2 regions of the Piscibacillus salipiscarius genome follow, and region 2 is predicted to be linked to the other one. Evidence: riboswitches for the same ligand, from Rfam matches in the RefSeq annotation. Region 2 holds a riboswitch; the other holds the start of a gene.
The links. A riboswitch is a leader RNA that binds a small molecule or an ion and turns the genes downstream of it on or off. The one in region 2 is predicted to bind cobalamin.
Positions count from the first base shown of each region.

Region 1: it holds a riboswitch for cobalamin, as region 2 does, so the genes downstream of both, ACFSW4_RS04635 (ribonucleoside-diphosphate reductase subunit alpha) here and ACFSW4_RS03855 (ABC transporter substrate-binding protein) in region 2, are expected to answer to the same signal.

Region 1 is NZ_JBHUMZ010000014.1:1,888-14,826, forward strand. It holds gene ACFSW4_RS04620 (ABC transporter substrate-binding protein) at 1-1,303, shown strand, start outside; gene ACFSW4_RS04625 (carbohydrate ABC transporter permease) at 1,383-2,276, shown strand; gene ACFSW4_RS04630 (carbohydrate ABC transporter permease) at 2,289-3,131, shown strand; cobalamin riboswitch at 3,228-3,422, shown strand; gene ACFSW4_RS04635 (ribonucleoside-diphosphate reductase subunit alpha) at 3,556-5,826, shown strand; gene ACFSW4_RS04640 (ribonucleotide-diphosphate reductase subunit beta) at 5,839-6,879, shown strand; tRNA gene ACFSW4_RS04645 (tRNA-Leu) at 6,982-7,063, shown strand; gene ACFSW4_RS04650 (ABC transporter ATP-binding protein) at 7,214-7,954, shown strand; gene ACFSW4_RS04655 (ABC transporter permease) at 7,951-8,688, shown strand; gene ACFSW4_RS04660 (S8 family serine peptidase) at 8,920-12,939, shown strand, end outside.
Region 2 is NZ_JBHUMZ010000011.1:178,612-198,298, reverse strand. It holds gene ACFSW4_RS03870 (DUF368 domain-containing protein) at 1-231, opposite strand, end outside; gene ACFSW4_RS03865 (ABC transporter ATP-binding protein) at 301-1,065, opposite strand; gene ACFSW4_RS03860 (FecCD family ABC transporter permease) at 1,079-2,119, opposite strand; gene ACFSW4_RS03855 (ABC transporter substrate-binding protein) at 2,134-3,108, opposite strand; cobalamin riboswitch at 3,235-3,418, opposite strand; gene ACFSW4_RS03850 (helix-turn-helix domain-containing protein) at 3,525-4,766, shown strand; gene ACFSW4_RS03845 (enoyl-CoA hydratase) at 4,779-5,549, shown strand; gene ACFSW4_RS03840 (NADPH-dependent FMN reductase) at 5,570-6,127, opposite strand; gene ACFSW4_RS03835 (3D domain-containing protein) at 6,449-7,024, shown strand; gene ACFSW4_RS03830 (organic hydroperoxide resistance protein) at 7,121-7,540, opposite strand; gene ACFSW4_RS03825 (GNAT family N-acetyltransferase) at 7,604-8,482, opposite strand; gene ACFSW4_RS03820 (GNAT family N-acetyltransferase) at 8,522-8,989, opposite strand; gene ACFSW4_RS03815 (cold shock domain-containing protein) at 9,074-9,271, opposite strand; gene ACFSW4_RS03810 (SurA N-terminal domain-containing protein) at 9,533-10,303, shown strand; gene ACFSW4_RS03805 (class I SAM-dependent methyltransferase) at 10,335-11,015, opposite strand; gene ACFSW4_RS03800 (DUF4269 domain-containing protein) at 11,027-11,524, opposite strand; gene ACFSW4_RS03795 (lysoplasmalogenase) at 11,636-12,256, shown strand; gene ACFSW4_RS03790 (hypothetical protein) at 12,341-12,877, shown strand; gene ACFSW4_RS03785 (hypothetical protein) at 12,896-13,279, shown strand; gene arsC (arsenate reductase (thioredoxin)) at 13,315-13,734, opposite strand; gene ACFSW4_RS03775 (arsenic transporter) at 13,753-15,045, opposite strand; gene ACFSW4_RS03770 (ArsR/SmtB family transcription factor) at 15,060-15,404, opposite strand; gene ACFSW4_RS03765 (disulfide oxidoreductase) at 15,577-15,999, shown strand; gene ACFSW4_RS03760 (thioredoxin family protein) at 16,001-16,471, shown strand; gene ytzI (YtzI protein) at 16,734-16,892, opposite strand; gene ACFSW4_RS03750 (DEAD/DEAH box helicase) at 16,905-18,395, opposite strand; gene ACFSW4_RS03745 (acyl-CoA dehydrogenase family protein) at 18,613-19,687, opposite strand, start outside.

The DNA of each region.
Region 1 (12,939 bases), on a different contig from region 2:
GGTTCCAGGAAATGAGGAGTCACCAGAGTCTGGTGAGGAATCCAGTGGTGAAGAGACAGGCAGTGAAAGCAATGAAGGCGCTAACGATGGTGAGATTTCTGGACAGCTTGAAATTCAGTATTTTGTCGGTGGATATGGAGATTCTTGGTGGAAGGAAGTCATTGGGGATTTCCAAGAAGAATATCCAAATGTTGAAATCGTAGAACACGCAGGGCCAAACATCAATGAAGAAATGAGATCGCGTTGGGTTTCTGGCGATCCACCTGATGTAGTATACATTGATGGTGCAGGTTCAAGTGAAACTCAAATGGTTGAAGATGATCAGTTAATGAATTTAACAGAGTGGGCTCAGGAGATTGAACTTGAGGATGGTTCCAAACTAGTAGACAACTTTATTGCTGAACCAGCTTCTTATGATGGTGAGCTTTACAGTTTACCTTTAGTATTCGATACTTGGGGTACTTGGTATGACATGGCTTGGTTCGATGAAGAAGGCTATGAAGTACCAAAAGACTTTGAATCGTTTATGAGCACAATGGGTAACATTAAAGAAAGTGAAGGAATTGCACCATTCGTAACAACTGGTCAATATCCATACTACTTTTTAAGAGGTATGTTATATCCAGCTATTTCGGCTTATGGTGGTAATGAATTACTCGCAAGTGCGATTAAAGGTGAAGAAGGCGCATGGTCAAGTGAAGAGATATTATCTATCATGCAAAACGTACAGAAAATGGCTGAAGAAGGCTATGTTGACCCAGGATTTGGTGCATTAAACCATACACAATCACAAATGAATTTCCTACTACATGATAATGCGTTTATTCCAGTTGGATTCTGGCTTCCGAATGAAATGTCAGGTGATACACCAGATGACTTCAAGTATGGTTTTATTCCATCACCAATGAACAAAGCAGGAGAGCCAATGGCCATTGTTCCTGACTTACGTCCATTAGCGATTGCTAAGGAAGCTGAGAACCCTGAAGCTGCTAAAGCTTTTGTAGACTTTGTCTTTACAAGAGAGTATGCGAAATCGTTCTCTGAGCACACAGGTGCGATTATGAACGTTTCAGGTGTGGATTTATCGCAAAGTGAAGAAGTGCCTGATTATTTAATCGAAGCTAACAAAATGATTAATGATCCTGAACAGGTACAGATTTATCATAAGCCGCACCCAATGAGTGCTGATTTAGAAACACCTATTAGTGACGCTCTAGTCTCACTCATGCTTGGTAATATTACCGCAGAAGAATTTGTTGAAGAAGCTGAGAAAGCGGCAGAAGAATATCGAAATGCACAATAACTAATATTAGTAGAATTATATATGGAATGCGGATCCTTTCTGCATTCCATATACTATTTAGGCGAAGAGAGTGATCACGATGGTACAAAATAAGAAACAAAAATATATATTTCTTGCCTTTTGTTTAATTCCTACGTTTATCATGTTTAGTATTTTTACACTTTATCCATTATTTAATGGTCTTTATTTTTCATTTTTCGAATGGTCAGGTGCATCCAACACCCGAGAATTTGTCGGTTTTGATAATTACAAAAAATTATTTACTGATGACATTATTCCTATGACCATTTGGCATGACTATTTTCTAGTTGTGACAAAAGTAATTGGAATTATGATAATAGCGTTATTTGTTGCGGTTGTTTTAACTCAGTTGAAGATTAAAGAAGCACCGTTCTATCGCGTGGTTTTCTTCTTTCCAAATATTATGTCAGTTGTCGTGATCGGGATTCTTTGGATGTTTATTTATAACCCAAGCTTAGGGCTTGTAAATACAGGTTTAGAGAAAATCGGCCTTGAAGAATGGGCTAAACCGTGGTTAGGAAGTGAAGATTGGGCACTGCCTAGTTTAGTATTACCATCTGTTTGGGCTGGGATTGGCCTATTCATGTTATTACTCATGGGCGGGATTGCCAACATATCGAAAAGCACCTACGAAGCAGCTCGTATTGACGGGGCAAATGAGTGGCAACAATTTTGGCATGTGACACTACCATTAATTTGGCCTCAAATTAAAATATCGATTCTATACATAGTGATTACCACGTTAAACGGTTCCTTTATCATTGTTCAAGTAATGACGGGCGGGGGACCTAATAACGCAACGCACGTTATGGGTTCTTATTTATATCAACAAGCTTTTAAACAATACAACTTTGGTTACGGGGCAACAATTGGGGTTATGATTCTAGTACTTTCATTAATCACCGTACTATTACTACAATTCTTGCTTCGTAGAGACAAAGTAGAGTACTAGGAGGGGGAGCATATGAAATTATCAATCGGAGAGAGAGTTGCCAGGTTCGGTATTAGAATACCATTATTGATTTGGACGTTAGCCGTGCTATACCCCATCTTTTGGATGTTCCTAGGCTCATTTAAAACAAACGCTGAGATCTATGCGAACCCTTGGGGATTTCCTGAAACGTTTAATTATCAAAATTTCATCACGGCGTGGACAGAATATAATATCGGAACGAGCGTACTCAATAGTTTAATCGTAACAGCATTAGGCGCGATTTTATGTTTAGTGTTAGCCATTCCAACAGCATATGCTATTGAGAGGGTTCGGTTTAAAGGGAGTAACTTCTTATTCACGCTTTATATTTCAGCTATGATGATCCCAATGGTGCTGGCTTGGATTCCATTATTTTTCTTACTTGCTCAATTGAATATGCTAGATAGTTTAATAGGCCTTGCGATCGTTTATGCGTTATCACAACTACCATTTACGATTTTCGTGCTAACAAGTTTTATCAGTACGATTCCAAAATCGCTAGAAGAGTCAGCGGCGATCGATGGTATGTCGCCATACGGCATTCTGTGGAAAATCGTCACGCCACTTACGACATCCGGGATTATTACCGTCACCATCATGAACACGATTCAGTTCTGGAACGAATACTTTATGGCGCTTATTTTCCTGCAGACAGAAACCAACTATACACTAGCACTAGCCATTGACTACATTAGTAATGAAGCGCAGTACACCAATGCTTGGGGAACGTTATTCGCAAGCCTAGCGATTGCGATCATTCCAGTCATTATTCTGTATGCGATTTTCCAAAGACGCATCACAAAAGGCATGACAGAAGGTGCAATCAAAGGTTAAATGAAAAATAATTTAAACCCTCTTGTGTTATGAGATTAAATCATCTATAATGCAAATTAACACAATATATTGTATTTGTGTTAATCAAAAATCTATATATAGTATTCTTGTTAAGGTGCTATTTGCTTAAAAGGGAATCTGGTGTAACTCCAGAACTGCCCCCGCAACTGTAAGCGCGGACGAAATGAATGACCACTTTGCAGGATCACTCAATAGTTGGGTGCCTGTAAGGGAAGGTTCAGAGTAGGCTGATGCGCAAGTCAGGAGACCTGCCTTAATGAGAAAAAGTTTCACACTCTTCGGGGATTGAGAGAATGAAACGATATACGCTAGCTTTACCTGATTTATATTCAGTATAGCTATACATATCGTTTTGTTCGCTTCTCCCCGCGGGAAGCGAATTTTTTATTTTGGAGGGAAAAAGATGCAGGTTATATCTAAAACAGTTCTACAAACGGAAGAGGGTACTGAGGAGTTCAATGGACAACATTTAAAAAACTACTTAGCATCGATCTTAAACCAGTTCGGTCATCTAGAATCTAATTCCTTTACGGAAAAAATCATTCAGGCCGTCACATCTAAAGAAACAATCACAAAAGAACAGATGACCAATGAAATTCTATTAAGAGGCCTTGAGAACATTAGTCCTGACGAGCCGGACTGGACATATGTCTGCGCACGCGTGTACTTAGATCAGCTATATCAAAAGGCAGCGGGTAATCGAGGTTACTCAAAGGCAGAGCCATATGGCAGCTTTTATGAGCTTACGAAGCACTTATCAAAGATCAACATCTATAGTGATCAGTTATTGACTCACTATGACGAAGAGGAATTTAAAGAGCTTGAAACTGTGATAGAGCCTGAACGTGATCGACTATTTACTTACATCGGGATCAGGACGCTTGCCGATCGATACTTGGCAAAAGATCACGAAGGTCGCGTGTTCGAACTACCACAAGAACGTTTTATGACGATTGCAATGACACTTATGATACATGAACCGAAAGATAAGAGATTGCAGCTCATTAAAGAAGCGTACTGGGCGATGAGCAACTTATATATGACCGTTGCGACTCCAACCCTGTCTAATGCAGGAAAAGCTCATGGGCAGCTGTCTAGTTGTTTTATAGATACGGTCGATGATAGTTTGCAAGGAATCTATGATTCGAATACGGATATTGCGAATTTATCTAAAAATGGCGGCGGAATCGGTGTCTATTTAGGTAAAATTCGCTCGCATGGAAGTTCAATCAAAGGATTTAAAGGTGTGTCGAGCGGCGTGATGCCGTGGATGAAGCAGCTGAATAATACAGCAGTTAGTGTTGATCAGCTTGGCCAAAGACAAGGAGCCATTGCCGTTTACTTAGACGTTTGGCATAAGGATATACACAAATTCTTAGACGCTAAGCTAAATAACGGGGATGAACGCCAGCGTACACACGATTTGTTTACAGGCGTATGCATCCCAGATCTCTTTATGGAAAAAGTCGAAGCGAGAGAAAGCTGGTATCTATTTGATCCACACGAAGTTAGAAGCGTGATGGGCTATAGTTTAGAAGACTTTTATGATGAGGAAGATGGAGAAGTTTCGTTTAGAGACAAATACGAAGAATGTGTGAGGCAACCTGATTTATCCAAAGAAGAAGTTCCGGCCATTGAGATTATGAAGCGGGTTATGATTAGTCAGCTTGAGACAGGGACTCCCTTTATGTTTTACCGTGATGAGGTCAACCGAAAGAACCCGAACAGTCACAAAGGCATGATCTATTCATCGAATCTATGCACCGAAATCACGCAAAACCAAAGTCCGACCACGGTTGAAGAACAGAAAACAAAGGACGGCAAAATTGTCGTAACTAAATCGCCTGGTGACTTTGTCGTCTGTAATCTATCAAGCATTAATCTTGGCCGGGCTGCGTCAGAAGATGTGTTAGAAAGGCTCATTCCGATTCAGATTAGAATGCTAGATAATGTGATAGATTTAAACACAATTCCAGTCTTGCAGGCGCAAATTACGAACCAAAACTATCGTGCTGTTGGACTCGGTACGTTTGGGTATCACCATTTGCTTGCGCTTAAAGGCATTCGCTGGGAGTCAGAAGAAGCGGTGAAATTTGCGGACGAGCTATATGAACGAATTGCTTATTTAACGATTAAGGCAAGCCATGAACTTGCCAAAGAAAAGGGAGCCTATCCTTATTTTGAGGGGTCGGAATGGGAGAGTGGCCATTATTTTGAAAAACGTGGCTACCATTCTTCTGAGTGGCAAGAACTAATGCAAGATGTCCAAAAACACGGCATTCGGAATGGCTACTTATTGGCGGTTGCGCCGAACTCGAGTACAAGCCTAATTGCAGGAAGTACCGCAAGTATCGATCCGATTTTTAAAAAATTCTACTCAGAAGAAAAGAAAGATTATAAGATTCCGGTCACGGCACCCGATTTAAGCGCGAAAACATTTTGGTTATATAAATCAGCCTATGACATGGACCACAGCTGGACGATTAAACAAAACGAAGCACGCCAGAAGCATATTGATCAGTCGATATCGTTTAACTTTTACGTCAAAAATCATATTAAAGCTAAAGAATTACTAGCGATGCATCTGTCAGCCTGGAAAGCCAAATTCAAAACGACCTATTACACAAGATCAACGTCATCAGAAATCGAAGACTGCGAAAGCTGCGCATCGTAAGGAGGAATTATTATGACTGAAACGATACAAAAACGACGTTTATATGACTATCAAGCACCGAATGCATCAACAGGGATCATTAATGGAGAAAGCTCCAATGTGCTTAACTGGGATGATGTCAGATTTAGCTGGGCATACCCGATGTATAAAAATATGCTCGCCAACTTCTGGACACCATTTGAAATTAATATGTCTAATGACCGTAAGCAGTGGCCAGAATTAACTAACGACGAACAAGAAACATTTAAGAAAATCATCGGGCTACTAGCATTCCTAGATTCGATTCAAACGGACTATTCAGCTAAAGTAGCGGATTACTTAACGGATTCGAGCTTGTCAGCCTTGATGCAAGTCCTGTCGTTCCAAGAAGTGGTTCATAATCAGTCGTATTCCTATGTCCTATCGTCATTAGTCGATAAAGATGAACAAGACCGCATCTTTGAATACTGGAAACATGATGAAGTGCTGCTGGAACGAAATCAGTTTATCGCAGAGGGCTATGACCGATTTGTAGAGGTACAAACGCCTCAAGCATTCATTGAATCCGTCGTCTATGATGTCGTGTTAGAAGGCTTATTCTTCTATGCTGGCTTTGCGTTCTTTTATAACCTTGCCCGAAACCAGAAGATGGTCTCAACGAGCACGATGATTAATTACATTAACCGTGATGAGCTTATTCACGTGAATTTGTTTGCGCATATTTTTAAAGAAACTTTGAATGAGAACCCAGGATTAAATACAGAAGAGAATAAACAGTTTGTGACGGATACCTTTAAAAAGGCTGTTGATCTTGAAGTCAAATGGGGTCAGCATATTATTGGGAACAAAATTGATGGCATTAACATGGATGAACTAGAGGAGTACATTAAGTATACAGCGAATAAACGATGTAAGCTATTAGGCGTCAATGCACCTTACCCTCATATTACGGAGAATCCAATGAAGTGGATCAAGGCTTATAAAGAAGTGGACGAAGGCAAGTCAGACTTCTTCGAGCAAAAATCCCGTCAATATACGAAGGTATCTGACACCAATGGATTTGATGAATTATAAACAGCAAGAAGGCAGGGTGGAACTGCCTTCTTCGCTAATTTTAGAGATTGACTAAACAAACTAAATCATGTTATATTTATTCTTGTCGTAAATATTTCACATGCCGGTGTGGCGGAATTGGCAGACGCGCACGACTCAAAATCGTGTTCCTCACGGAGTGTCGGTTCGAACCCGACCACCGGTACTATAACTTTTTTGTAGAACAAATTTAAAAGACACTTTAAACACCCATGAGCATTATTACATTAATGTTTATGGGTGTTTTTGTATGTGTAGTCATGAGAAATAATGATGTTTGAATTGAAAGTCAATATAGGTGAAAGGATTGGTAGTCTTGTCTAAAGTAATAATTCACGCCAATGAATTGACGAAAAGATATGGGAGTCATATAGCTGTAAATCATATAAATTTAGAAGTATATGAAGGTGAAGTATTTGGTATTATTGGTCCGAATGGGGCAGGTAAAACAACATTCATCGAGATGATTACTGCATTTAGAAAACCGGATAATGGAAGTGCACAAGTAATCGGTCTAGACTCACAAAACGACTTTTATCAACTACGGGAAAAAATTGGTGTGCAGCTCCAGCAAGCAAGTCTATATGAAAAACTCAAGGTAAAAGAGGTACTGAAACTTTTTGCTTCTTACTACAAGAAGAATCGCCCTATAGAAGAGTTGGTTTCTATGTTGAGATTGGAAGGGTACTTGAATAAATATATTAAGCACTTATCTGGTGGTTGGAAACAACGTGTATCTTTTGCTTTGGCTCTAATTAATGATCCCGACATCGTAGTATTAGATGAACCCACCACGGGACTTGACCCCGAAATAAGACGAGATATATGGAGTATCATTCAGAAGCTAAAGTCAGAAGGAAAAACTATTATTTTAACGACTAATTATATGGAAGAAGCACAATCCCTCTGCGACAGAATAGGTGTATTAAAAAAAGGAAAAATGGTAGCCTGTGGAACAAAGCAAGAACTGGAAAAACTGCTTCCAAGTAAACAAGGAAATCTTGAAGATGTATACATGAACTTGACTGGAGTGATGAGGGAGGAGACTCGTGCATGAGTAAAATGATAACGAACCATATGATTGCAGACTTAAAGTTATTTTTGAGGGATCCTATGGCTCTGGGCTTTACGTTCGTATTACCTGCAGTTTTGTTTATTATCTTTGGAAATATATTTGGAAATGAATCATATGGTGGAGTGGAATATTTCGATTTATACATATCTGCTATGATAGCAATCATGATTTTAAATATCGGGTTGTTTACTATTGGCCTTCAACTAGTGATTGATCGGGAAAAAGGTGTTTTAAGGCGGCTAAAAGGTACTCCATTACGTCCGTGGGTTATGTTTTTAAGTATCCTAATGAAAGCAATTATCGCGGCAATTGTTGGTGCAATTGAAATTATGGTCATTGCCTATTTTTTATTCAAAGTCCCCATGACAGAACACATAATGTCTTATTTTTTAATGCTTGTTATTGTAACTGTGGGCTTTTGTAGTTTCTGTTTAATCATTACAAGTGTTTCCAAAACAGCTGGTGCAGGTTTAGGAATAGCTTTCGTTCTCATGTATATTATGTTATTTCTTTCTGGCGTCACAATTCCTTTAGAAATATACCCAGAAACTGTTCAGACGATTGCACAATTTGTTCCATTATATTATGTACATGATGTATTACAGCTCGTGTGGAGAGGAGCATTTTCTTTCTCAGACATTACTAGTGTCTTAGCACTCGTATCGTTTGCTGGAGTATCTGTTTTAATATCCAACCGATACTTTAAGTGGGAGTGATCTAAGTAATAACAGGTAGTTACTTCCTTCATTTCAGCTCTTAAACTCTGAATATATGGGTTTAAGGGCTCTTTTTATTAGATAATATAAAAGTCGAAAAATTAGAACATTTTGCTCATGAAAATAGTCAAATAATGACAAGATTTTTATGTCGTATCCTGTAATCTATTAATAATTTGATAGTTTACTAGACGAAGCTATCTTAAATTAATAGAAATAGGAGGGGTCTTAGTGACAAAACGATTACGGAGCATTTTATTTCTTGTTTCGACAATAGTGTTAGTTTTGAGCACTTCTTTATCGACAATGTCTATAGCTGAATCTCAAAACAATTCCATTCAAGACAGTTTACAGCAATCATCAACTCATAAAATTGACAACAAAGTTAGAGAACAGATGGATAGCAGTGATGAACTATCGCTTATCATTATATTAAATCAACAAATTGATGCTGCTAACATAATGAAACAAGCAAATAATAATGCAGATGAGAAAAAAGCACTAGGATTAAATAGGAAGCATATGGTGCGTTCAGAAATTTTGACAGAATTAAAGGCAAATGCACACCAAACGCAAGCGCCTTTGCTAGAATTATTAAGCCAAGAGCAACAAAAGGGAACAGTTAAAAAATACAATTCCTATCATGTTATGAATGCCATTTCTTTCACCGGCTCAAAGGAAGTCATTGAAAAGGTTGCTTCCTTTAAGGAAGTGAAGAAAATTTATTTAGATGAAGAACGAAATTTGGTAACAGACTCTGACTTAAAGAGAGCTTCAAGCGATGAAAATGTACAATGGAATGTCAGTCAGGTATTAGCACCAAAAGCATGGGAGTTAGGAATTGATGGGGCAGGAGCTGTTGTTGCCAGCATTGATTCTGGTGTTCAATGGGACCATCCAGCCCTAAAAGAAAAGTATCGTGGCTATAATGCAGGAGACGGAACAGTTGATCATCAATATAGTTTTTTTGATGCGGTAAGTGGACAAGCAGAAAGTTATGATGACAATGGACATGGAACCCATGTAACAGGATCAATGGTCGGAAGCGAACCTGATGGAACGAACAAAATTGGTGTTGCTCCTGGGGCAAAGTGGATTGCGGCGAAAGCTTTTGATACAGAGGGTAGCGGTTCAGATTCTGATATTTTAGAGGCTGCAGAGTGGATTATGGCGCCTGGGGGTAGAGTTGATATGGCTCCAGATGTTGTCAATAATTCATGGAGTGGTGGACCAGGTGTCAATGAATGGTTTTTAGAGGTCGTTCAGACTTGGAGAGCCTATGGCATTTTCCCGGTATTTGCAGCAGGAAATGCATCAATTTTATATCCAAATGGTCCCGGTACTATTGCAAGCCCGGCTAATTATCCAGAATCTTTTGCCGTTGGTGCAGTTGATGAGGAAGATGCTTTAGCCGATTTCTCTTTTCAAGGACCATCTCCATATGATGAAATTAAGCCTGAATTAACAGCACCCGGTGTTAATATTCGTTCCACCTTACCTAATGGAGGTTATGGAGAAAAGAGTGGTACTTCAATGGCGGCACCACACGTTGCTGGAGCGGTTGCGTTGTTACGCCAAGCTAATGCCAATGTGACAGTAAATGAAATCGAGCAAATTCTTATTGAAACAGCTACTCCCTTAACCGATCGAAATTTCCCCGAGTCTCCTAACCAAGGTTATGGTTATGGACTTTTAAACGCTTATGATGCCGTATTGTCAGAAACACAAGGTATGGGAATGATTAAAGGGAATGTAACGATTGAAGGAGAAGATACAGAGGATCCAGATTATACACATACACCTATTTCTGAGGCATCTGAGGGGTTACAAGTTGATCTAACAGTTCAAGCAAGTGATAATATTAGCGTTGAATCTGTTGAGTTAGCGTATAAAATGAACGATGGAGAATGGAATTATGTCGATTCAGAACGTGTTAATGGCAACTATTTAAATGGAGAGTACCTCGCTACAATTCCAGCAGGTGTTGTCGAAGCAGGAACGCTAACTTATAAATGGACTATTACTGACTATGCTGGAAATACAGTTACGAGTGAGGAATATATAGTCACGGTGTTAGAAAGTTTAACGATTGGTTACTCTGAAGACTTTGAAACAGAGCCTACTGGCTGGACAATTGTCGGTGAAAATCCTAATTGGGAATGGGGTGTTCCAACGTCAGGTCCTAATGGTGCAGCATCTGGTGAAAAGGTATATGCGACTAATCTTTCAGGAGACTATTCGAGTGGGATGAGAGAAATGCTCGTCATGCCACCAATTGTTTTACCTGAAGGAGAAGCCTTTTTACACTTTAAACAATGGTATAGTTTTGAACAGTCAGAATATACAGGTGCTGCTTATGATTATGGTTATGTCATGGTATCTACAAATGGGCAAGATTGGACGGAACTTTCAATGGTTCAAGGAGATTCAAGGTCATGGGTTGATGCATCAATAGATCTTTCAGAATATGCCGGTCAAGGAATTTTTATTGCGTTTTATACCTATTCGGATTTTAGTACAGAACAACCAGGTTGGTATATTGATGATGTTGCTTTAAGCGCTACAAATAATGGTGAGAGTGATAATACAAGTTCAGATCTAGAAACAATCAATACATCTGACTTTACTGGTAAAGATACCAAGGTGGAAACGGACAACAAATTATCACTATTACCAATTGAAGCGCAAGTAAGTGTATTAGAAACAGGTAGGTCAGTTGTAACTAACCCTCAAAATGGGAGTTATGCTTTACGCCATCCAGCTGGGGAATTCAGTGTTATTGCGGAGTCCTATGGTTACCATTCTCAAACCAAAACGATTGAAGTTGCAGATGACGAAGAGGTTACGACGAATTTCACGCTTGAGGAGAAAGAAAGCGGAACAATTACTGGTGTTATTACAGATGAATTAACAGGAGAACCAGTTGAAGGAGCAAGAGTCTACCTAGTCGAAGATGCCAATATCGAACCTGTTGAAACAAATGCTGATGGGTCCTTCAGTTTAACAGCTTTTGAAGGAACATACACATTAAAAGTGTCCGATCCAATGCATTACCCGAATACAGCAGAAGTGACTGTGGTTGGTAATGAAGAATCGGTTCAAAATATAGTTTTACCGCCAATTGTTGGTACATCAGAAACAATTACTTATGATGATGGTACCGCAGAAGCCCTAAACTATATGTATTCTGCTGGAAATGGATGGGCTGTGAAAATGTCACTTGCAGATGGAAAAAATCGGGCAGTGTTAACAGGAGGTTACTACAAATTTGATGGTGGTGATCGTCCAGATCCAGGTGGAACTGAATTTTTAGTCGAAGTGTATGACTCAACCGGTCCAAATGGTTTGCCTGGGGAGAAAATTGCCGGTCCTCTTGAAGCTGAAGCAATCCGCTCTGAAACAGACTGGACATTTATAGATTTAAGTGGTGAGGAAATTATTGTTGAAGGTGATTTTTACCTTGCTTATATTCAAAAAGATGAATATCCATATACACCAGCTATTAATAGGGACACAAGTTCTGAGTCTTCTGGAAGAAACTATTCTTATATTGATGGTGAATGGAAGCAGACTTCAACTTCCGATGGAAACTACATGATTCGCGCTGAAGTAGCATATGATGAAGCCGTACCGGAAATTACATCACCTTTAAATAATTCATATACGGCTGAAAACACGATTACAGTTGAAGGTCAAGCCAATCCGAATAAAGAAATTTATCTGTATAAAAATGGATCAGAAGTAGCTGTGGTTTCGTCTTCGGAAGATGGAGATTTTAGTGCTGAAATCTCCCTAACGGAAGGTTCAAATACCATTACAGCAAAGGCCGCACAAGGAGAAAGTCTTACACGTCCGTCCAATCAAGTGGAGGTAATATTAGATAGTGCACCTCCAATTGTATCCATTAACTCACCGCAAGATGGAGAAGAGTTTAATAAAACATCGGTTACCGTTCAAGGTCAAGTGGAGGAAGAAAATCTAGAGAGTGTTAACATAAATGGATCAGAAGCAACTCTTGATAACGGTAACTATGAAGCCGATATAACACTAGAACAAGGCGAAAATAGTATTTCAGTTAAGGCTGTTGATCAAGCTGGAAATGAAACAGTGCAAACGATAACAGTCTATGTAGACTCGGTTGCGCCAATAATCACAATTGAATCACCAGAAGATGGCGACACGGTTCACAAAAAATCTGTAGAAGTAGAGGGGCAAGTCTCAGAAGATAACCTAGACTTTATACGTGTGAAT
Region 2 (19,687 bases):
TGCCCAGTTTATGACTTTAGCTAATGAAACCATGGCTGCAACAATCCCCACACCTAGTGGGATTAAAAACGCTAAATGCCTTTTCCATTCTCTTGTAAAAATTCCGTTTAACGCATCAATAAATCGTTCATAAATCCCAAGAAGCACTGCCATAGTCCCACCACTTACACCTGGAACTACATCGCTCGCTCCCATTATTAATCCACGATAAAGGTTTCTCCATTCGATCATCTGTCTTCCCCATTTCGTTTCGTTACTCGTATCCATTATACTAGACAAGCTACGTTTTAAGAATGCTTTTTACAATAAAATTTGGGGAATATTGGTTTTAGGATGTCTCACGATTTCTGGATGCGCGTGATAAACGTTTTCTAATGTCTCTTTGGCTATAATTTGTTCACTGGAACCAGTGCGGACAATTTTACCGTGGTCCATTAAAACCAATTCATCACAAAACTGAGCAGCTAAGTTCAGATCGTGAAGAACCATGATGACAGTTAGCCCTTCACGCTTTTGCCAATCTTGAACCAACCTTAATATATTCATCTGATGCCCAATATCCAAGAAGGTTGTTGGTTCATCTAGTAATAAAAGCTGAGGTTGCTGAACCATTGCTTTTGCAATCGCAACGCGTTGACGCTCCCCACCGCTTAACGTGTCGATTAGCTGATCACGCAAATTAGAAAGTCCTGTTATCTGTAAAACGTTACTTACTAAATCATGGTCATGCTTACTTTCCCTTTGAAAAAAACCTAAATGAGGGTAGCGTCCCATTAAAACCGAATCATATACCGTAATCGGATATGGTGCTAAACCTTCTTGCGTCAACACTGCCATATGTTTAGCTAGTTTTTTCACAGACCACCCTTGAACATTTTTTCCCATAAAATTAATCTGGCCTGAACTTGGCTTTTCTAATGCAGAGATTAACTTTATAATCGTTGACTTCCCTGCACCATTAGGACCAATTAGCCCTATACACTTACCTTTTTGAACATTGAGATTAATATTTTCAAGTATTGGCTTTCCGTCAACTTGTTTACTAACGTTTATGATCTCAAGCATTAGAATTTACCTCCTAAAAGAACCCTCGTTTAGCACGCCTTAATAAATAACCGAAAAACGGTGCACCTAAGAAAGCCGTAATAACACCTAGTGGTAGTTCACGTGGTGCTAAAATCGTGCGGGCTACTGCATCCGCCCCAACTAAGAAGATCGCACCACCTATAATTGATAATGGCAAAATCACACGATAATCTGCACCAAACATAAGGCGAATGATGTGAGGTACGACTAACCCAACAAATCCAATTGCACCAGAGACAGAGACAGCTGCACCTGTGACGATGGAAGCTAAAATTAATAGCAGGAATCTTGTACGCTGTACTGAGACTCCACTATGATGAGCCGCTTCTTCACCAAGACCTAACATGTTTAATTCTTTAATAAAAAACAACGATACAACCGAGACAACTAGAATAATCGGGAAAATAATTTGATTATAACTCCAGTCAGTTAGCGCCAGACTGCCCATCATCCAGAAAACAATCGTCTGTAATTGTTCGTTTGATAAAGCTAAAACTAATGACAAACAAGCTCCGACAAACGATTGTACGACTACTCCAGCTAATATAATCGTCTCAAGTCGCACTTTTTGATTCACTCGTGATAAAAAATAGACAACAAGTAAACTTACAAAGCCGAATAAAAATGCAACTGCTGGAAGAGTGAATTGACCTAGCCACAATGTCTGCAATCCAAATACAATAACTAAAGCCGCTCCAAATGATGCTCCTGATGATACACCTAAAATAAAGGGATCTGCTAACGGATTCCTTAGAACACCTTGGTAAATCGCCCCAGCTAATGCTAAAGCTGCCCCGACGGCTGCACCCAATAATACTCTAGGCAATCGAATATTCCAAACAATTGTCTCCGTTGATGTATCCCATGTTTCACCTATTAATTGATCAAATCCTGGAATATTCGAAAGTATAATTTGCCAGACAAGCTGCCAAGTTATATTCGCAGCTCCTAGTGTGACGGACAGACTCATCATAGCCATTAATATTATTAAGAATACAGGTATCCATAACCAAAGGGAATGTCTATTTTTCACTATTTATACGTCCTTTACTTCATTAAATCTGGATACAATGTTTTGGCTAATTCTTTTAAGCCTTCAGTTAACCTTGGTCCAGGTCTTGTTAATAAATCTCCATGCATGTCATAAACCTGTTCTTTTTTAATAGCCGTTACATCTTGCCAATTCTCTCTTTTCATCACTTTCGTAACGGCATTGTCTACATAATAACCATAAGTCGTGAATATAAATTCAGGGTCTTTTTCTAAAATAACCTCTTCGCTGACTTGTGGCCATCCTTCTTGATCTGAAATGATATTTCTACCACCAGCTAAATTAATTAATTCATTAATAAAGGAACCTTCGCCACCTGAGAATAATTCAGGGCCAACTTCAACCCATACACGCTTCTTCTCATCTTCACTTAACCCGTTAACTGCATTTTGAACGTCTTCTACATCTTGCTTCATATTTGAAATAATTTCATCAGCTTGATCTGTATGACCTGTTGCCTGCCCAACTAGTTGTATATCTTTATACACTTCATCTAAATTTTGTGAACCTAGCACTAACACTTTAAGTCCTGCGTTGCGCATAGCATCGATGTCATCAGCATTATTAACATCAGCCACCACTAAATCAGGTTCTAAAGAAACAATTTTTTCAATATTAAGCTGTTGATCGCCTACTTTTTCAATATCTTGAACCTCTTCAGGATAATTAGCCCATTGTGACACACCGACTACCTCATTACCAGCTCCAACTGAAAATACAATCTCAGTTGCACTCGGAATAACCGATACAATCTTTTCAGGTTTTTCGTCAATGGTTACATCTGTTCCTGATTTATCCGTTAAGGTAACACTTTCAAACCCCGTACTTGAAGACTCTTCACTATTCTCTTGTTCTGTTGCTTGGTCTTTTTCATTCGTACTCTCATTATTGTTACTTTCTTCTCCTTGGCAAGCTGTTAACCCGACAACTAAAACCAATGTTACTAACCATAGCCATATCTTGTTCTGCATCTAAATCTCCCTTTCTAAATTAAAAATACCCCCGCTTTCCAACGAATCTTTGGAAAACGAGGGCATGATGCCACAAAACTACGATTAGAACATCTATCATAGCCGTTCCTTTAAACCCGAAGGAAAACGAGCTAAAACAAGTGGGCAGGTCTCCTGGCTTAGGGTCATAGCTTCTAATCCCTTCCCATCCTTTATGGACAGTGGTTAATTAGTCGCTTCCCATACACAGTGGCGGGACCGCGTCGGATTCTAACCGAACTTCCCTTTTAAGTAAACATAAACTGTTTACACCAACTTGTTCCAATTTATTCAATTTGATATATCTATCTTAATCTTATTCTTTTATGAAGTCAATTCTATAAAACTTTATTATTTATGGTAGAATCAATCTAGATACATAGAAACGGGTGATTATAATGGATATCGGGGCCATCATACAGTTTTATCGTACGAAACATGGACTGACTCAAAAAGATCTTGCCAGTGGAGTATGTTCAATTTCGTATCTCAGTAAAATAGAAAGTGGAGCCATTGAGCCTAAGACCGATACTATCCAATTAATCTTTGAACGTCTAGACATGGACTATGAGAAGATTACATCTTATGATGAAAAGAAAATTCATGAACAGATTGATTTACTTTATCAAAATATTACTGAACAGAAATTAGATAAAGCAAAGGACTTTTCAGATGAACTTGAAGAAGTATTAACACCTTTTCACGAACCATATGTTCAGAACTATTTCGAGCTCATTCACTTTTATTACCTAATTACCGTTAATCCAACTGAAAAATATAACTTGAACTTTCAAGAGTTGCTTAGATTAGAAAATCACTTTGAAGGCAAGAAGCTATTTTATTTTTATAAAATCGTAGGCTTTTATTATAACTGCCATTTAAATTCTAAAAGAGCGAATGAATATTTTCACAAAGCAGTTGAGATCTTAGAAGATTTTAACCTTAAAGATCCAGAAATTTATTACCTGCTCGCATTATCATATATGGGTATGCAGAAGCCTATTTATTCGAATTATTACGTCGGAATTGCTCTTGAGCAGTATGCGAATGACTTAAAATATCGTAAGGTGACAGATTGTTACCACTTACTAGGTATTAACTATTTAAACTTAGGTGCTTATGACATTTCAGAGACTTACTTCAACCAAGTGCTTAAGTCAAAACCAATGGGTGATTCACCAAAAGTTAGGTCGAGAGCCACTCACAATTTAGCAATTCTTTACTACCGAAGAGGCAATTTTGAACACGCCTTAAAGCTACTTCATGAAGCACTAGAGCATCATTCTCACCTTTATGACATTGTTCATTCCAACTTAATTATTGCAAAAGTATACTACGAACAAGGAAAATCAGATTTAGCTAGAGAATATTTAACAAAGGGAGAAGATTTACTTCAAGGCACCAATTTAACGAAGGTCCGCCATCGTTATTATATTCTAAGGCATCAGTTATCAGATGAAACTCATAACGAGAAGTTCATTGAAAGATGCGAAAAAGTGATTCTCCCACATTATCAAACAATTGGTGAGACTGGCCTTATGAAAGAACTGCTTCATTTACTGGCAGAAATATTTACCGAAAAACAAGATTATGAAAAAGCTATTGACTATTACAAACAACTTAATGAAATCAAAATATAATGAGGTGAGTATATGAATAAAACAATTAATATTCTTAAAGAAGGCCCTATAACAACAATTAAACTTAATCGTCCTGATCAATTAAATGCAATGGATGTCGAATTACTAACAGAGTTAAATGACGAGCTTCAAAAAATTAAAAAAGATGACTCAAAAATTTTAGTGTTAACCGGCGAAGGGAAGGCTTTCTCTGCAGGCGGCGATATGAAAACCATGCTGCAAGAATCAGATCCTGAAGGCTTTCAAAAAGTAATGGGTATTATAAAAAATATTGTGATTACCGTTTATTCAATGCCAAAAGTTACGATTTCGGCTTTAAACGGAGCAGCTGCTGGCTTAGGTTTAAGTGTTGCATTAGCTGCTGACTATGTGATTGCTAAAGAAGATGCTAAAGTAGCAATGAACTTTATTGGAATCGGCCTCATTCCTGATGGGGGAGGTCACTTCTTTATGGAACAAAGGCTAGGGGCTGTTAAAGCTAAACAGACCATTTGGGAAGGTAAAATGATGACAGCTAAGGAAGCGCAGTCAATCGGCCTAGTCGATTTCACAGCAGATCAACTTGACTTAGCCTTAAGTCACTATTTAAATAAGCTACAGCAATCACCATTACAATCCATGATCACGACTAAGTTAATTATTAATAATAAGCAGCTTCCACAACTTGAGGAAGTGCTTAACCAAGAGACTCAAGGACAAGCAAAAATGCGACAAACACATGATCACAAAGAAGGTATTGACGCGTTTCTAAATAAACGCGAACCACAATTTATAGGGGAATAAGTAAAAATCGACTGACTTTACTAGAGGTCAGTCGATTTTTTTATGTCTTGGCTTAAGTCTAGGTATTTAACAAATACTTCGCTTAAGTCCTTAATACGCTTTTTTACATCTTCATCTACTAATTCTTTTGTTTCTGAAAAATGAGCAGAGTGGGTATAAACATAATTCGGCGTTGTTAAACAGCGAAAATAATCTAATATAGGTTTAAGCTGATTTTCAATAACTAAATGGTGTTGAAACGTTCCACCGTTCCCCATTAGTGCAACCGGCTTATAACGCATACATTTTGGTGATACTAAATCAAACATATTTTTTAATGCTCCAGGAATCGACCCTTGAAAAACAGGCGTTGCTATAATATAACCGTCTGCATGTTCAACCATATCGATTAGCTTCTTTGTATCCTCGTTATAATCATCTTTAGGTCGACCATCGGCAAATTCCATTTTGAAATCTTCTAAATAAAGTGTCTCTATTTGGTGCGAAGTGATTCTCTTTGTTAGATGCTTTTCTGCTTCTTTTAATAAATGCTTTGTCTTCTCTCCCGCAACTGTGCCATTAATCAGTAGAATCTTCAAGGTGACTTCCCCTTCCTAACCATTATATCTGTCCTATTTATATTAAAGTTAAGTTTTACTGTGTTTGTAATAAAAGTATAAAACCAAATAACTACTAAACGTCAACTCATATAACTTATCTAAGTCTATTGTCACACTTCATAGTGGTACTTTGTCATCACAATGTTACATTCTTGTACAAGCATTGTAATTGACTTAGCATTCTAAGTTGTTATACTTGGCAATGGTCTAAAGGAAGAGTGTTCCTATAGGGCCATTTTTGGGGACGAGAAAGTAAATATAGACTTTTGTCATATTGACATAATAAATGGAGGTTTTTTTATGAGTATACGACTAGTTAGTGCCTTCGCGTTTTTATTAACGTTTGGTGCACTAATGATGTTGAGTACTCCATTAAGCGCAGCTAAGATACAACCGACAACATTAGATAATAACACTGGAGCACAAGAACATCATGTACAATTCTTTTCAAAAGCCAATCACCAATTGGCTAAAAAAGATGAGATAAAATTAATAAAGCCTGAGCCCAAAAAAGAGAAAGCTCAGCAAACACAAGAAAAACAAAACAATCAAGACATACAACAAGTTAGTAAAGAAAGCCAGAACGGTAAACAAATGTACGTCAAAGCAACTGCCTACACTGCATACTGTGACGGGTGTAGCGGTACAACCTATACTGGCGTAGACTTAAGGGCAAACCCTGATCAAAAAGTGATCGCCGTAGACCCAGATGTGATTCCGTTAGGTTCTCGCGTATGGGTTGAGGGATATGGAACAGCAATTGCTGCTGACATCGGAAGTGCCATTAACGGTAATGAAATAGATATCTTCATGCCAAAAGAAGCAGATGCTTTGAGATATGGCGTCAAACAAATTCGAATTAGAATTTTAGATTAATAAACAAGCCTCTGCTGAGAATGCAGAGGCTTGTTATTTTATAAACCACTATAAAGTAAAAAAACCGAGGGCACCCCCTCGGTTTTACTATAATAACTATTTAGCTTTTGCTTCTAAATCAACATCCACATTGCCTCTAGTCGCTTTTGAATAAGGGCAAACTTGGTGTGCTTCTTTCATTAATTCGTCAGCTTCTTCTTGGGAAACACCGCTCATTTCAGAAATAAGCTTAACTGAGATCTTAAAGCCTCCATCTGAAGAATCTTTCATAAAACTTACTTCAGCAGTCGTTGTAGAATCAATATCTTTATCATTATTCTTGGCAACTAAGTTTAACGCACCATCGAAGCAAGTTGAATAAGTAGCAGCAAATAATTGTTCAGGATTTGTCCCTGTTTCATCTGTATTCTCTGTTGGCATAACGACATTTAAATCAATGATGCCATCGTCTGATTTAACGTGACCACCACGACCACCTTTAGCTGTTGCTTTAGATGTAAATAGTGTACTCAAAATACCACTCCTTCATTTTATGTTCTAGTTACTTCATACCCTAAAATTACCATTCTCATTCATCAACTATAAAATCTTTTGCATATGAACTTGTTCGATAGTCTTATTAAAGCCCAGTTCATTTAAAGCATTTAAAAGAACTGTATCTCGATTTGGATAATTAATAACATGGCGTTTAACACCATCGCGATCCAACTTAAAAATTTTATGTAAAAACGTTAACATTAAGAGTAAATCATATTCTAAAATGGGTTCAATTCCAACTTGATACAGCTGAACTGACTCCACATTGCCGTAAACATCATACCGTTCCTTTGTCATAGCATACCCAATTGGTCGTTCCCTGTCATATAAAATATAACCGATTCCTTCCTTTAAACTCTCCATCTGATTCTGCCAAGGCATGTCTTGCTGAAAAAATGAAAGTGATCGTATCTTTTCTCTTGGAACTCTAACACATTCTAATTCGTAATCATGAATAACCGTGATATCTTGATTCTCTTGAGGCCCTGCATAAAAACCCAAACGTTCTATTAACTCATAACCATGTTTTTCATATAGATTAATGGCTCTTTCATTTGTCGTTATGGCTTCAAGATTAGCGACGTTAACACCTTGTTCGTGATATACCGCTTGTACTTCTTCTATAAGCGTATGACTCAGCCCCGTCCCTCTAAACTCTGGAAGGATACCTGTACCACCGTTCCATGCATAAACTTTGTCATCATGCTTCCTAAAACCATTCATTACAATCGCTACGGGTGAGTCAGCATCTAATGCTATAATCGATGCCTCGGCGACTAAATCCTCTGTCACCATACGCCTTAAAAACGTTTGTGTATCCATGGTAACATCGACTGAGTAACCTTCAAATCCACGATTCCAGACAGAAACCACTTCACTTAACGAACAATCCGAAACTTTTTTAAATTTAATTTGGGTCATTATGATCACATCCTATTGTGTTACTTTAAACAAAAGCATTTATAAATCCTGCTTTTCTGCTGTTTTTCCTAAAAAAATCATTTCAACATGAGGGATGCCATCTTCTAAAAACTCATCAGAAATGGTTTGAAATCCGCAGTTACCGTAAAATTGTTGTAAATGAGCTTGCGCTTCGATTTTGACATTTGAGTCACTATACGTTTGACTAATATATTCTAGGGCTCGATTAATTAATTCTGTTCCAATTCCAGTTCTTCTCGTACTGTCATGAGTAATGACACGTCCAATTGAAGCTTCTTCAAATTTTACATTTGGTGGGATGATGCGACAATAGGCCAAAATTTGTCCCTCATTAATCAAGTACAGATGTCGTGATTCTTGGTCATATCCATCTATTTCTGGATATGGACAATTCTGTTCAACGACAAATACATCTACTCGAAGTTTTAGAATATGATACAATTCATCGTTTGTTAGTTCACTGAATGACTTATTTTCCCAGTTCATGGTGTCACCTCTTTATATGTAAATATAGAAAAACGCACGTAAATGAATATTTACGCGCGTTTAAAGTCAGTTTGTTAACGTATATTATTTAGCAACAACGTTAGCTGCTTGTGGTCCACGATCGCCTTCAACGATTTCGAACTCAACGTTTTGACCTTCAGCTAAAGTTTTGAAACCGTCTGCTTGAATTGCTGAGAAGTGTACGAATACGTCATCTCCGTCTGGACGCTCGATAAATCCAAAACCTTTTTCTGCGTTAAACCATTTTACTGTACCTGTCATTTAAAATGACCTCCTTAAAAGTATTACGACAAAACAATTGAATCTTGTTACTTTGACTTCCTTAAAGAGGTCATTCAGTAAACATCGATCCCAATTACTTCGTTCAATTTATACTTTACTCTTTTTGTTCAGAAAAAGCAAGTGATTCGACACACATTACATTTTCTTTACATGTTTACTATAACTTGTATCATGGTCTGACAGTATGCTACAATTCATACTCGAAACCTAATATTTATTTACAAAAGGAAGTGTTATTGAATGAAGAAGTTCTTAACAGCGATTTTATTCGTGATGTTAACGGCTTTCTTAGCTGCCTGCGGAGGCGACAGCGAAGGAGAAAATAATTCAGAAGAAACCAATCAAGAAGAACAAAATGGTGAAGAGAATAACCAAGAAAATAATAAAGAAGGTAATGAAGATACGACTGCTACAAAAGATATAGAAGACGATCAAGTAGTTGCTAAAGTTAATGGCACTGAACTACTAGGAGCTGACCTTAAATCAAGCGTTAGTTTCTTTGAACAACGATACCAACAAATGGGACAAGACCCATCGAAAATGGCTGATCAAATTCAAAAACAAGCTTTAGATAATTTAATTAGCATTGAACTAGTAAAACAAGCAGCAAAAGAACAAGGCATTAAACCTAGTGAAGATAAAATTCAAGAAGAATATAAGAAACAAATCGATCAAGTTAAAGAAGCAACTGATTTAGAGAGCGAAGAAGAAATTCTAAAAGAAAATGACACTTCTGAAAAAGAAGTTAAAGAAAATATTCGTCAGAACTTAATTACAACGAAGTACCTTGAACAAAATGTTGAAGAGCCTAAAGTAACTGATAAAGACCTACAGAAGGCTTATGACAGTTATAAAAAGGCTATGGAGCAACAAGGACAAAAAGTTGATAAAAGCCTAGAAGATATGAAAGACCAGTTAAAACAACAAGTTAAAAATCAAAAGTCTAGTGAAAAAGAAATGGAACACTTAAAACAGCTTCGTGAAAAAGCTGAAGTTGAAATCTTAATTTAATGTTAACTTAGCTACCGCAAAATTGCGGTAGCTATTTTGTTAACATAAAAACTGTCATAAACGTTAGTGCTTGTTGCATATCTTCTGATAAACTGCCGACATGTTTTAAATCCACACCTCGCTTATATACCTTCTCTTGATCTAAAACATTTAAGGATTGCTCTTTGGCTAGCTGTTCGAACTCCCACGGCATCATGGTATTCATGATCACACTTTCACCATACAAGCGGTTATAGCTATTAGCTCTTGGTGCTGCTGTTGGTCCTAATATTCCGATACATAATGTTCCGCCAGGTTTGACAACTCTGGAAACTTCATTAAATGCTTTAATTGGAACTTCTGCCCATTCTAGTGCATTAATAGCCATTAAAGCATCAAAAGATTGGTCTTCAAACGGTAACTTCATCATGTCAGCTTGTTGAAATGATAATCGGTCTTGTTCTTTTGTTAATCGACTTTGACATAACTTGACCATTTCATCAGATAAATCGACGCCCGATACATCATAACCTTCTTTCCACAGTTTATATGACCCATAACCATCTCCGCATCCTAGATCTAACACTTTAGAATTCGGCTCAACATATTTTGTAAAGAAAGGAACAATTGATTTTCTGCTTCCTTCATCCCACATGTTTTGACTTCTTGAATTCCAAAACGTTGCATTATGATTCCACATTATTTTTGCTTGCTCATGCCATGTATTAGCCATTAGTACGCCTCCTAAATGTATGATTGATCTTTTCCGTACTGAATAAGTGCTTCGTACGGATCGCCTGCTATCCCTAATACCTTACAAAAAGCAGGCTCCGTTTTATACCCACGCTGTTTAAGTGAGATCATTTTTGGTTTTAATTCAGGATTCTTTAGTAAAATTTTTTTCTCAATAACCATATGTAAATAAGCATACTGCTCATGTACTGGTACGTCTTGACCAAATAGCTCAAATTCAAATCCTTTATAAACAAAGTTAGCTTTAACAACATGCTTTCCTCTTATTATTTTTCTATTGATCTTAAAATAGGGTTGATCACTATACAGAAGCTTTATCTTATCTTCAAAAGACGTTAAGTCTTTCACTTCCATTATGATGTCTAAATCAGAAGTTGACACGTCTATTCCAAGCGGGATTGTTCCACAAAGCTCAGGTTTGTATTCACTTAATTGATTACAAATATCTAATTTTTTAATAGCATCTATTGCCTCTTCTTTACGCTTCAATCTAAGTACTCCCATACATCAAATTCACAAATGACTCATATATTCTACTATTCTTTCATATTGTGTAAATTAACTTCACTTTCGTACACTATTAAAAAGGAGTGCATAACGATGAAGAAAGTCCTTCCTTTATTGATTCTACTAACGGCTATCTTTTATATTTTTATTTTACCTGAATCCCCTCTTGCCATAAAGCTACTGTTTAAAGCATTGCCAATGGTACTCATGATTATCTATGCTCTTATAAACCTTCCAAAACAACGCTTTTTTATACATTATGCTGTGGTTATTGGTTTAATTTTTAGTTTAATTGGTGACGTAACATTACACTGGTTTGTCATTGGTCTTTCGGCATTTTTGCTCGGTCACATTTTCTATATGGCTGGTTTTATCACAAAGTTCAAGCCATCCTTAGTTCGTGGTATGACTATTGTTCCACTCGTCATATATAGCTATATTTTGGGAAACGGCATCCTTAACTCCTTAACAGACAGTTCTCTAAGTTTCCCTATTACATTATACATTATAGTAATATCTGCTATGGCATGGACAGCCATTATGACGAGAAACCTCTATGCTGCTATTGGAGCTGTATTGTTTGTGATATCAGATTCGATTTTAGCTTGGAACTTATTTGTCACAACAATTCCTTTATCAAGTATTTTAGTTATGAGTACTTATTACTCGGCACAATTTTTGATAGTCTTTAGTTTAAGATCATACGATTCATAACATGATTGACAGGCCAGGTAGTTAGAAAGTCGCATGAAATTGTGTTAAAATTTAGATAAGTTTTGATAAAGGGGCGTTTACTAATTGAAAAAGGTGATGATTATTCTTTTGTTAGGATCTTTCATTCTAACATTAGCCGCCTGCGATGATACTTCAGATGATGAAAAAGAGTTAAAAGAATTCGTGACAGACTATAAGTCGAAACTTTATAATATCGAAAACCCTAACTTATTAAATGAAAAACATCCTACTAAAGTAAGTCAAAAATTCTCTAGGAAAATTGAACCTTATGAGACTAATGAAGTTCTTGAGGATTTAACCCTTAATCGTCAGTTAATCATCATCCCCCAAATAGCTCAAGCACTTGGGAAAAAAGTGAAGCTACAAGATATATCATTAGAAAAGGTAAAGGAAAACGAGGATGGATCTATCAACTATGACTATACGATGAAAATTAAGTACTATGATGACGAATCTGAAAACATCGTTAAAAAAAATGGTGAACTGACTACGATTAATAACGACAATGGATGGAAAATCACACGAGATTGGGAAAACCACACTAAATTTGAAAAAGAAGCAATGCAACAGTATTTGGAAGCACAGCATGACTCTAATTAAAGTGAAAAGGAATTAGTGATGAAATCAATTAAAATTTATTCCCTCATCTTATTAGCCTTGTTGACTGTAGGTTTAGGTATTTACATTACGTTATACCACTCAAATATAATCAATGATCGTTATGAGCAGGTAACAATTATTAAAAATGGTGAAATAACCGAGACGATACATAATTTAGACAGAATAAATAACATCATTGAACAAATTAACAGTCAACCAAGAGATTTTTATTATAATAATTCTGGGCTTAAATATGATTATTTACCACACGGACGAATGATCTTTGAAAATGATAAAAACCAAAAGATATTAACGCTCGTCTATAAAAAGAATGACCAAGCGAACGTGATTTCTGATTATTGGGAAGTGCAAACTCATTTTAACTTTGGAAAAGATAAATAATTGCCTAAGACCATTCATTGTCTTAGGCAATTTGTTTAAGTTCTGTCTTTTAGCTCTTTAATTCTTTTTTTAATTTCATCTCGTACGTCACGAAATACTTGATTCACTTCTTCTTCTGTACCCTCAGCCTTAGCTGGGTCAGTTAACCCCCAGTGTTCAGATTTAACATTTGGTGGTAATACTGGGCAGTTCTCACGAGCATCTCCGCAAAGCGTAATGACTAGATCGGTTTTGTTTAAGAGATTCTGATCAATGACAGATGATTCCTGATCAGATATGTCTATCCCAATTTCATCCATGATCTCGACCGCTTTAGGATTAAGGCCATGCGCTTCTATCCCTGCACTATAGACCTCCCAATGATTTCCTAATATGTCTTTTCCTAATCCTTCAGCCATTTGACTACGGCATGAGTTACCTGTGCATAAAAAATATAATACTGGTTGATCAGACATTCTGAATCCCTCGCTTTGTTAAATCAATAATAATGATACATACAACCCTAGTAAGGTGAAAAACAATACTGGAATGGTTAGAATAATTCCGACTTTAAAATAATATCCCCAAGAGATATGAATCCCCTTTTTAGATAGAACATGTAGCCATAATAGAGTGGCTAGTGAACCAATTGGTGTAATCTTAGGCCCTAAATCACTTCCGATTACATTTGCGTAAATTAAGGCTTCTCTTATAGAACCAGTTGTATTCGTCTCTGCAATGGCTAAAGCATCGATCATAACAGTTGGCATATTGTTCATGATGGACGATAATATGGCAGCAATAAAGCCCATCGACATAGTCGCAGCCAGTAATCCATAATTGGCTGCAGAATCTATGACTTGTGCTAGTAAATCTGTCAGTCCAACATTACGAAGTCCGTAAACGACGACATACATCCCGATAGAGAAAAACACGATATCCCATGGGGCACCTTTTACAACTTCAGTCGTAGGAACAGCTGGGCTTCTTTTGGCCATCCATAAGAAGAATAATGCAATAACTCCAGCTACAAACGATACTGGAATCTCTAGAAATTCACTGACAAAATATCCAATTAATAGGATGCCTAAGACAACCCAGGATAAGCGGAACATTTTCTGATCTTTGATCGCTTCATGAGGTTGTTTGAGTTTAGATAAATCGTAATCCTTAGGTAGTGATTTTCTAAAGAATAAATAAAGAACAATTATACTGGCTAATAAAGAAAATAAGTTCGGAATAACCATACGAACTAAATATTCTGTAAAACCTAATCCAAAAAAGTCAGCTGATACAATGTTGACTAAGTTACTAATAACTAATGGTAATGAAGTGGTATCAGCGATGAATCCACTTGCCATAATAAATGGCAAAATCATAGCCTCTTTAAAATTCAATGCTCGAACCATTGATAATACGATTGGCGTTAAGATTAGTGCGGCACCATCATTGGCGAATAATGCTGCTACTGCTGCACCGAGTAACGTAACATAAATAAACATTTTAAGGCCGCTTCCCTTGGCCATACGAGCCATGTGAAGAGCCGCCCACTCAAAGAACCCAATTTCATCTAGTATTAATGAAATAAGTATGATTGCTACAAACGCTAATGTTGCGTTCCAGACAAGATCTGTAACTGCAATGACATCACCAAATGTCACGACTCCAAATATGAGTGCTAAGATAGCACCCCCACAAGCTGACCAGCCAATCCCTAAGTTTTTGGGCTGCCAGATGACAAGCGTAAGTGTGATTAAGAAAATCAGACTTGCTGCTAAAATATCCACGTAAAACTCCCTCTCTAGTCACAAATGATGCGTAAATTATTGTTAGAAAGCTCTTCAAGTTCCTTTTTCCCATTAGGTAAATAACCTAAAATATCATTGATTATTTCAATGGCTGGATGCTCACGGTTTATTGAATAAAACACCCAATGCCCTTTTCTCTTTTCATTAATTAATTTAGCATCCTTTAACTTTCTAAGATGCTGACTGATGGCGGGCTGGGATAATTCAAGTAATTCCACCAATTCACAAACACAACATTCATCCACATTCACATAACGCATTATGGATAAACGGGTGCGATCGCCCATAAGTTTAAGAATTTTAGCTACCTCTTCAACTTCAAGGTATGTCTTTTCCATTGCATCACCCACTTATATAAGTTATTGCTTATATAATAATATAATTGTTTTAATTAACTTTCAACTGTATTTATATAAACTTCAAAATTTATTTACATATTCTCAGTACAAATCACTTACAATCTAGTAAAATTCATAATATAATCTTTTTTGAATAAAAGTAGGTGTGTACATGAAAAAAATTAATGAGAACTTATTAATATTTATTTGGGTTGTTGCACTAGTCGCAACATTAGGCTCACTCTACTTCTCAGAAATTAAACTCTTTGAACCATGTAAATTTTGCTGGGTCCAGCGGATTTTTATGTATCCGATGGTGATCATTTTATTTGTGGGTATTGCCCTTAAAGACATTAAAGTGGTTTACTATACCATCACATTGTCTCTTATCGGCTTCTTGATATCGACTTATCATTATTCCATTCAAAAAGTGGAAGCATTACAACAATCATCACCAGCGTGCGGACAGGTTTCTTGTACTGGCGCTTATATTAATTGGTTAGGCTTTATCACGATTCCATTTTTAGCTGGACTAGCTTTCTTGATCATTTTATTTACATCAATTTTTGTTTTAAGGAATATTAAGGAGGATTAATATGAAAAAACTCATTATATTTGGCGTTATCATTGTAGCTCTATTCGCTGCAACGGCTGTTTTGACAAATATGGCTCAAGAAGACGTTAGTGAGGACAACCCATATGGGAAATCACAATTAGATCAAGCGACAATAGATTTATTAGATGATCCTCATTATCAAAACATCATTACTCCTAATCAGCTCCAAGAAAAGCTTGATGCTGGTGAAGATGTAACGGTATATTTCTTTAGCCCAACTTGTAAATATTGTCGTGAAGCAACTCCACGATTAATGCCACTTGCAGAAGATATGGGTGTAGAAGTTCAGCAGTATAATGTGTTAGAGTTTGAGGAAGGTTGGAATGAATATAACATTGAAGCAACACCAACCTTAGTCCGATTTGAAAACGGTGAAGAAGTTGCCCGAGTGAAAGGTGCTGTTCCGACTGAACAGTTCGAAGCATTTTTTAATGAGCACGTGGTTGAATAATTATTTAAGAGCGATTCCTTGGTGGGGATCGCTTTTTTTAATCTCTTTTCTCAATATCAAAATTTATGGGACTCTAGAAAATGTTTATGAGACATTAGGGGCAAAGATGAGGAATCGAATTTTGTCGAAAATGGGTATTCGTCTTATTTTATGAGACATTCAATCAAGTTTATAGGACATTCCAGCTAATTTATGAGACATTCATACATTAACAAGAATAAGAAAAACCCAGCTAGTTTTTACTAACTGGGGCTTAGTCTATTCATTGCTGATTGTCTGAATCATCATCGTCGTCTTTTTTATGACGATCAGGCATTGGGTCAACTTTATGATTGTAAGCATAACCCTTAGAAATGGCAAACACTGTTAATGCCAATACACCTAATACAATCGCAATTGAAATGATAAGAACTTTTAACATCTTTAAACACCTCTATTGATTTGAGTTGCGACGTTTACGGTTCCCTTTTTGTCCTCTGTTGTTTGATCGGCGATCATCGCGCCTGCGACCTCCACCTTGTTTACGATCACCTTGCCTGCCGCGGCGACCACGGTTACGGTTGCCACCGCCGCCTTTACCGCCTTTATGACCTACTTTTTTCACTCTTAATGGTGAAACGGCAGTCAATTTAACCGGTGTGCGGTCTGGTTCTTTAGCTAATAACTTTATTGCAGCTGCAACTACGTCAACGGAGTGATACTCGTCTAATAAATTCTCAGCTACACGTTTATACTTTTGTAGATCTTGCTCCTCAATCGCATTGAGTAATTCATCACGAGTTGCTTTTTGTATACCTTCTAAAACATCATCATATGAAGGAACTATTTTACGAGTCATTTTATGCTTTGTTAGTTCTTCAATATTCTTTAGATGTTCAAATTCTCTTGGTACTACGAATGTGATGGCTTGACCTTTGTTACCTGCACGGCCTGTTCGTCCGATTCTGTGAACATAGCTTTCAGGGTCCTGAGGTAAATCAAAGTTGTAAACATGTGTAACACCTGAAATATCTAAACCACGTGCTGCAACATCTGTTGCAACTAGTATGTCCGTTGTCTGATCTTTAAAACGTTTTATCGCACGTTCACGTTTTGCTTGAGTAATATCTCCGTGAATACCCTCAGCAGAATAGCCACGTTTTAATAAACCTTCTGTTAATTCGTCAACACGCTTTTTTGTACGACCAAAGATGATGGCCAGTTCAGGCGATTCGATATCTAAAAGCTTACATAACACATCGAACTTTTGAGGCTCTTTTACTTCTAAATAAAACTGCTCAATATTCTCAACAGTCAGTTGCTTTGATTTTGTACGAATAACTTCTGGTTGATCCATAAATCGTTCAGCTAAGTTCTGGATTCGTTTCGGCATCGTTGCAGAAAATAGAAGTGTTTGGTATTTTGAAGGAATTTCAGCCATAATAGCTTCAATATCTTCAATAAAGCCCATGTTTAACATTTCGTCAGCTTCATCCAGCACTAACGTGTGAATTTCATCTAAACGAATCGTTTTACGACGAATATGGTCCAATAAACGACCAGGTGTCGCCACCACAATCTGAGGACGCTTCTTCAACGCTTTAATTTGACGTTGAATGTCTTGCCCACCATAGACTGGAACGGTTCTAACACCTTTGTTCTGTCCAATTCTGTTTAACTCTTCACCAACCTGAATGGCTAGTTCACGGGTTGGTGCAATGACTAGACCTTGAACCTTTGATTGGCTCATGTCCATTTTCTCGATCATTGGAACACCAAATGCTGTTGTTTTCCCTGTACCTGTTTGTGCTTGTCCAATCATATCCCGGCCTTCTAATGCAACCGGAATAGCTTTCTCTTGAATCGGTGTTGGATTCTCAAAACCCATATTCGATAGTGCTTTGACAATTTCTTCACCAATATTAAAATCTTTAAATGCGATCAATCTGTTTCCTCCTAAAAATTAAGTAAAATTATCTTGATTATGAAAAACTCGTCTGACTTTCCTTTTAGGCATGGACTAAAAAGAACACGTCATATATTCTAAAAATAGCTTTCCTTAATATAGATAATTTTATGAAGGAATACTAAATCAAAATTAATCTCCGAACTTTTCATAAGACAATTCAGTATAACTGTTTCAGTCATTAAAAGTCAACTTTTTAATCATCAAGGAGCTCCGAAGCCAACTGTTCAATGATCATATCATCCATAGGTGGATTATGAAGTCCAGCTCTAACATCACGATAGTAGCGTTCGAAGGGATATGATTTAGATAATCCTCTTCCACCTGCAACACGCATTGCCAAATCAACTACTTTATTTGCATCATTTGTTACAGTTACTTTAACAACTGCTAGTTCCTTAGCCAATTGATGACGACCATCAGGATGACGGTCCCATTCTTCAGCAACACGGTATAAATACGTTCTTGCGCGTCTTAAAATCATATTCATCTCACCGATCTTCTGACGAATATGAGATACCTTAGATATGGGATGGTCTAAACTGTTGGGCTTAAAGTCTTTTGCAAATAGGACTGCATCATTCAAAGCCGCTTGGGCAATTCCTAAATAACAAGCTGGAATGTGCAATAGCCACCCTTTGGGACCTGACCGCTTCCCTTTTAATTCAACTAAACTGTCCTCACTTAATTTTACATTTGATAAAACTAGGTCATCACTCGCTGTACCGCGCATACCCAGTGTATCCCAGGTTTGATCTACAGACACACCTTTGCTTTTCATATCGACTACAAACCATCCGATTTGTTCTTCGTCTTCTATCCAGGCTGCAACAATTGCATAATCTAATACTTCCGCCATAGTGGTGAATGTTTTTCGTCCATTTATTATAAAACCTTTTTCCACCTTTTTAGCAACAGTTTCAGGACGACCGCCGCGTGTTGGACTCCCTGTGTTCTTTTCCGTTGAAGCGCGATTAAATAATTTTTGTTCCTGAGCCTTTCCTGCAATCCATTTAAAATGTTCTTGTGACCAGAGGTTTCCTTCTTTTAACTCCATTAATATCCCATTATGCCAACCTACAGATAAAGCAGTTGCAGCATCTCCTTCAGCAATCTTCTCTTGCATTAGTAACCATTCGTACAAGGATAAATCCATACCCCCATATGTTTCGGGTAATACTAATGACAAGTATTGATGATTCTTTAATGTCTGTACCGTTTCATTTAAAAAGCGGCCTTCACGATCAGCTTTATTCGCATGTTCTTTTAAT